DNA from 2 places in the Dyella sp. 01L423 genome. Region 1 is predicted to be linked to the other one. Evidence: predicted binding sites of a transcription regulator. Region 1 holds the regulator's gene; the other holds the start of a gene.
What was found. The regulator FliA, encoded in region 1, starts transcription of late flagellar genes. The targets are predictions, from matches to a motif close to TAAAGTTTNNCNNNCNNNGGCCGATAA.
Positions count from the first base shown of each region.

Region 2: AC1DMY_RS02225 (methyl-accepting chemotaxis protein) is a predicted target of FliA. The motif match lies at 1,404-1,430, and genes of this name have one in related genera.

Region 1 covers NZ_JBFTSI010000004.1:75,772-79,180, forward strand. The annotation lists gene AC1DMY_RS12955 (chemotaxis protein CheA) at 1-299, opposite strand, end outside; gene AC1DMY_RS12960 (protein phosphatase CheZ) at 303-944, opposite strand; gene cheY (chemotaxis response regulator CheY) at 941-1,348, opposite strand; gene AC1DMY_RS12970 (RNA polymerase sigma factor FliA) at 1,470-2,243, opposite strand; gene AC1DMY_RS12975 (nucleotide-binding protein) at 2,245-3,186, opposite strand; gene flhF (flagellar biosynthesis protein FlhF) at 3,183-3,409, opposite strand, start outside.
Region 2 covers NZ_JBFTSI010000001.1:508,587-511,995, reverse strand. The annotation lists gene AC1DMY_RS02235 (PsiF family protein) at 33-377, shown strand; gene upp (uracil phosphoribosyltransferase) at 573-1,214, shown strand; gene AC1DMY_RS02225 (methyl-accepting chemotaxis protein) at 1,462-3,099, shown strand; gene AC1DMY_RS02220 (EAL domain-containing protein) at 3,113-3,409, shown strand, end outside.

The DNA of each region.
Region 1 (3,409 bases):
TTGAGCAGATCCAACGCTTCCAGCAAGGCATCCATGCGGCTGGCGTCGAGCAGCAGCTGCCCGTTGCGCGCCACGTTGAGCAGATCCTCGGCGTGATGGCACAGCTGCACCATCGGCTCGATCGCGAGAAAACCCGCGCCACCCTTCACCGTGTGGAACGCGCGAAACACGGCGTTCAACAGCTCGGCGTCGCGCGGCGAGGCCTCCAGCCCGATCAGCTGATCGCCCAGGCGCTGCACCAGTTCCCCGGCTTCCACCAGGAAATCGTCGCGCAGCTCGTTGTCGAACGAGGGATCCATCGATCAGAAACCGAATTCGCTCAACAGACGATCCGCCTCGTCCTGACTGGTGACCTTGACCGGGCCGGCCGCGGCTTCGCCAGACGCCAGCGCGCCGGTGAGGCTCACCAGTTCCAGCAGCGAGTTCTCCACGCTGCCGATGAAGTTCACCACCTTCTTGATGCGCTGACCGGAAAGGTCCTGCCACGACTGGGCGACCACGAAATCGGCCAGGCCATCGCGGCAAGCATGGGCGAACGCCTGCGACTGCTTGGCCAGCACGTGCGCGACTTCGCCTTCGGTGGTGCCGTCGATCACCGCGCCGGCGTTCTCGGCCAGCGCGTCGGCCTGCGGGCGCATGCGCTCGACGAAATCGAGCGAGCGATGGGCCGCCTGCGAGCTCATTTCCAGCACGTCTTCCAGGTGCTTGCGCGCATCGGCGACGCTGCCCGGCACGCCTTCCTGGGCGAGATCGCCGCCGAGGCGGCGCACCGCATCGTGCAGGTCGCGCGCAAGCAGCCCCAAGGCGCGGAACACGCGCTGTTCGCGCTCGCGCACCAGCACATCGAGCGCCTTCTCAAAGGCAACACCATCGGCGCTGTTGAGCAAGGCATGCAGTTCGGGCGGCATCGCTTCGCCGGCCATCAAGGAAACTTGTGCGTTCATGCGGTGGCTCCGCTGGCGGCCAGGCGTTCGAAGATCTTGCTCAGCTTTTCCTGCAGTGTCGCGGCGGTGAACGGCTTGACGATGTAGCCGTTCACGCCGGCCTGGGCGGCGGCAATGATCTGGTCGCGGTTGTTCTCGGCGGTCACCATCAGCACCGGCATGCCCTTCAGCGAGGGCTCGGCGCGGATGGCGCGCAACAGGTCGATGCCCGTCATATTGGGCATGTTCCAGTCGGTCACGACCATGTCGAAGGCATTGTTGCGCAACATGGTCAGCGCGTTCTCGCCATCGTCGGCTTCCTGGATCAGGCCGTTGCTGAAGCCCAGTTCGACCAGCAAGTTGCGAACGATGCGCCGCATGGTGGAGAAGTCGTCCACCACGAGGATCTTCATATTCTTGTCCAAACGCTTTCTCCGCTGCGCGTAGATATGACTTGTGTTGAACAGGGACGAGTTGCGAGGACGCAACGACCGGACGTCGGTTCGACCCTGGTCGGCGCAGCGACCGTTCGGGCTCTCGCCCTAGTTACTCGCCCCTCGCCCCTTTACGTTTTCCTGCCTTCCTTTCCTGCCCCTCATGCCAACCGCTCATGCGCGCTCGCAAGCGCACGATGGCCTGGCCGTGGATCTGGCACACGCGCGACTCCGTCACGCCGAGCACCGCACCAATCTCCTTGAGGTTCAGTTCTTCCTCGTAGTACAGGGACATCACCAGCTGCTCGCGTTCGGGCAGGCCGCCGATGGCTTCCACCAGCGCCTCGCGCATGCCTTCATGCTCGACACTGTCCGCCGGGCTCAGGCTGTCGCCGTCGGCCACGTCGAACGCCGCGCCACCATCCGCGTCGTCCGGTGCGGAAAGGCTGAGCAGGCGTGCACTCGCCGCGTCAGCCAACACCTGGTGATATTCCTCGGCGCCCATGCCCAGTCGCCGCATTACTTCGGCGTCATCGGCATCAGAACCGGTTTCGATTTCAATCTGACGAACAACCTCCGCCATTTCGCGCACTTTTCGATGCACCGACCGTGGGGTCCAGTCGGTACGCCGCAATTCGTCGAGCATCGCGCCACGGATGCGGATACCCGCAAACGTCTCGAAGCTCGCATTCTTGCCGGTGGTGAAATTGCGCGCGGCCTCCAGCAAACCGATCATGCCGGCCTGAATCAGATCGCTCACGTCCACGCTGGGCGGCAATCGACCCATCAGGTGATAGGCGATCCTTCGCACCAAGGGAGCGTGCTGGCGAACCAGTTCGTCGGCACTCTGCCGCGTCAGCTGCAGATATTCGGAAGCCACACTCATGTCACCACCCCGTTGCTACTGCGGCCTGCCTGCTGAAAAAGGCGATGCGATCCAGGCCCAGTCGCTCGGGTTCACCCCATGTATCGACCGCACCCGCCAATTGCTTGAATGCCAATCCCGACCGGCTCGACGGCCACAGATCCACCACCGCGCTCTGGCGACGGATGGCCTGCTTGAGTCGTTCGTCATGCGGAACATGGCCCATGAATTCCAACGCCACATCGAGGAAGCGATCGCAAACTCGTGCGAGTTTCTGATGCAGCTGCCTGGCCTCGCCCAGGTTGCGCACCATGTTCGCCACCATGCGGAAGCGGCGCACGCCAAAATCGCGGCTGAGCACCTTGAGCAAGGCGTACGCATCGGTGAGCGAGGCGGGCTCGTCGCATACCACCACCACCACGTCATCCGCGGCGGCGGCGAACATCGCCACGTTGTCGGACAGTCCGGCGGCGGTATCCACCACGAGGTAGTCCGGCGGTGTCACCAGATCGTCAAACGCGCGGATCACGGCCGCATGTTCGCCCGCACCCAGCTGCGCCAGTCGGCGCGTACCGGAACCGGCCGGCACCACCTTGAGGCCGTGCGGCGCGGTCATCAGCAAGTCCTCGATCGAGCAGACGCCGTCGAGCAGGTGGCCGATGTGGCGCGTGGGCGTGAGGCCGAGAAGTACGTCGATATTGGCCAGGCTCATGTCCGCATCGAGCAGGATCACCTGGTGACCCGCGACGGCGAGCGCCATGCCCAGGTTCACCGACACCGTGGTCTTGCCCACGCCGCCCTTGCCGCCGGCCACCGCGATGGCGCGGCAACGCTTGCGCGGCGCACTGCCGCTCAGTCCATACGCCTGGTCCTGGACCGGCGCCTGTCGGCTATGTCGTTCGGTCAGCGCACGCAGCATGCCTTCCAACCCCATCGCCTGGTTCATTGCAAAGACACCGCTCATGCGCTTGCCACCGCTAGTCCGAAGCGATCCGCCATCACCACGTCATCGGCCGGCGCGGTGCCCTTGAGCACCTGCGCGGCACGGCACACCAGCACCCGGGCATCGGCTGTAGCGATGTCTTCGGGCACGCGCTGTCCATCGGTGACGTAGTCGAGCGCGAGTCGGTGACGGATCAGCACCGACAGCGCGCCGCCGAGGCTGGGTGCCTCGTCGAGTTTGGTAA
Region 2 (3,409 bases), on a different contig from region 1:
TCGCCGGTCATGTCATCCAGGAGGGTACCCGCATGTCTTCGCGTTTGAGTCTGATGGTTGCAAGCATTGCACTGGCCTTCGCCGCCTCCACCGCCTTTGCCGCGCCGCAGGCGGCGAGCAGCAGCGCGCCCGCCAAGAATTCGCAGCAGCAGCGCATGACCGACTGCAACAAGCAGGCGACGGGCAAGACCGGCGACGAGCGCAAGACCTTCATGAGCAGCTGCCTGAAGGGCGAAAGCGCCGCACCGGCCAAGATGACCCAGCAGGAAAAAATGAAGGCGTGCAATGCCGACCCGCACGCCAAGTCGCTCAAGGGCGACGAGCGCAAGCAATTCATGAGCGCCTGCCTAAGCGGTACGCCCAACGCGGGCCATTGATCGCATTGGCGCAAGCCACCAGGGCGTCGGCCTGTGCCGGCGCCCTTTTTGTTTGCCGGGTAAGCCACGACGCACGCATGCGACGCTCGATGGTCGAGGTCACGATGCGAGCGCGCGAACTTCAGCGGGACAAACCGCTCGCCCTCGTCACGCCGCGTGGGTGACAATTCACCGACTCTGCCGCCAGGTTTGCCCATGAAAATCGTCGAAGTCCATCACCCCCTGATCCAGCACAAGCTCGGCCTTATGCGCCGCGCCGGCATCAGCACCAAGGAATTTCGCGAGCTGGCCTCGGAAGTGGCATCGCTGTTGACCTACGAAGCCACCAAGGATCTGGAAACGGTCGAGCAGCGCATCGAAGGCTGGGCCGGTCCGCTCACCGTGCATCAGATCAAGGGCAAGAAGGTCACCATCGTGCCGATCCTGCGCGCGGGCCTAGGCATGCTGCCCGGCGTGCTCGACATGATTCCCGCGGCCAAGGTCAGCGTGGTCGGCCTGCAGCGCAACGAGGAGACGCTTGAGCCCATTACCTATTACGAAAAGCTCACCGGCCGCATGGACGAGCGCATCGCGCTGATCGTCGATCCCATGTTGGCCACCGCCGGCACCCTGGTTGCCACGGTAGACATGCTCAAGGCCGCCGGCTGCAAGCGCATCAAGGGACTGTTCCTGGTCGCCGCACCCGAAGGCCTCAAGCGCATCGAGGCGGCGCATCCGGATGTAGAGATCTATACCGCGTCCATCGATGAGCGCCTCAACGAACATGGCTACATCCTGCCCGGGCTCGGCGATGCGGGAGACAAGATTTTCGGCACCAAGCAACTGCCCGCCAGCTGAGCATTGGCATCTCGCGTTCTGCCAAAACCCCGCTCTCGCAGGCGGGGTTTTTCTTTGCTCGGAGCATGAGAAGTGCAGCACATAAGTCACGGAGACGACATCTTCCCGTGCCATGATTTCCGCCTTGCCTCGACCCCGCGAGGCAGACATAACCAGTTGAATTTACGATTATTTTTTTGCATTTTTGGCTAAAGTTACCGCGCGGTGAGCCGACAGCTCTTGCAGTTCCCTCACCCCGGACTTCCCCATGTTCAAGTTCTCCAAGCCGACCACCGGATTGACGCTGCGCCAGCGTCTGCTGTTGCGCCTGCTGGCCATCGTGTCGCTGCTGGCGATCACCTGCGTGGCCGGCGTGGTGCAGTTGCATCGCGCCGATACGCGCATCCAGGGCCTGGTCGACGGCTCGCTCAGCCCGGTCGCCGACGTGGGCCGCGTGCAGAACGATTACAACAGCACGCTGCAGGTGCTGGTGCATGCCGTGATGTCTCAGTTGCCCTCCGCCGTGGAAGATGCGCATACGCGCATCCACGCCGACCGCATCGATGCCGAGCGCCACTGGAAGACGCTGCTGGGCAGTGAGCTTGCGCAGGAACAAGCGCAGACGCTCAAGCTCACCACCACGCATCGCGCCGACGCCGACCGCATCATCGATGAGACCCTCGCCCTGCTTGATGCCGGCCAGTTCGATATCGGCGGCCTCAAGCTCAGCACCGAAGTGCAGCCTGCCTACGAGCCGCTGCAGAGCGACTTCGCCAATCTGTTCCAGTCCGCGCTCGCCAAGGGCAACGCGCAGGTGTCCATGCAGCGCGCGGCGGATCGCGACGGCATGGTGCTCTTGCTGGTGCTCCTTGGCGTGGCGCTCGCCGTCACCATCCTGATGGACGGTGCGCTGATGCGCTCGCTGATGCAGCGCCTCACGCGAGCCACTCACGTAGCCCAACGCATCGCCGCCGGCACGCTGGGCGAAGCGGTCGAAGTGGGCTCCAACGACGAACTGGGCAAGCTGCTGCGCGCACTCGCTTCGATGGACTCCCAGCTCACCAAGGTACTGACCGAGGTGCGCGTTGGCGCCGCATCGGTGGGCGAACGCGCGCGCCGGCTTGCGCTGGACAACGAAGCACTAAGCTCGCGCACGCAAGCCCAGGCCGCCAGCCTGGAACAGACCACCGCCTCCATGACCCATATGGCGGATACCGCCACGCTGGGCGCAGGCCACGCCGACGGCGCAGCGGCGGCGGCACGCGATGCGCTGGAGCACGCCGAGCACGGACGCCAGGTGGCAGACGAAGCCATCGGCTCCATGCTCGCGATTGAAAAGGCCAGCCGCGATATTTCGGAGATCGTCGACCTGGTCGACAGCATTGCGTTCCAGACCAACCTGCTGTCGCTCAATGCCGCCATCGAAGCGGCCCAGGCTGGCGAACGCGGCCGCGGTTTCGCGGTGGTGGCCACCGAAGTGCGCCAGCTCGCGCGCCGTTGCGTGGACGCCGGCAAGGACATCCGTCGACTGGTGGAACGCAGCGGCGACGCTGTCGGCACGGCGCGCGAACGCGTGACGCGGTCGGGCGAGGCGCTCGACGGCATCGTGCTCAGCATCGCCAACGTGTCCACCCGCGTCTCGCAGATTTCCGGTGCCACGCTGTCCCAGGTCAGCGGCATCAGCCAGGTCAATCGCGCGGTGATGGCGATGGACGGCATGACCCAGGCCAATGCCGATCTGGTCGAAGACATCAAGCACACGGGTCGCGCACTGGCCACCGACGCCGACACCCTGATGCAGCAAGTCGCCTTCTTCCGCCTTCCCCATCAGGAAGGCCGTCATGGGACGCCGCATGAGGCGGGTCTCTCATCTGACATGATGCATCCAGCTCGGGCTGCGGCCTGACATCGAACAGGGCATGCCGGCCAGACCCGTCCCCCATTACACGCCACAAGCCATGCTTGAGCGCGCGCTCGCAGCGGGAAGCCTGCAGCCGGTCTTCCAGCCGGTCGTGCGTGTCGACACGCTTGAAGTGGTGGCGCACGAGGGCCTGAGCCGCTGTGCCTTCATGCCGGGTGAGCTGTCGATCCTCGATCTGCTGGATCTGGCCCGCATGGAAGGCCGGCTGGCCGAACTGGAACTGCATGCCGCACGCACGCTATGCAGTGCATTCGAAGCGCAGGCGGCAGCGGGCCGCCTGCTGGTGAACCTGAGC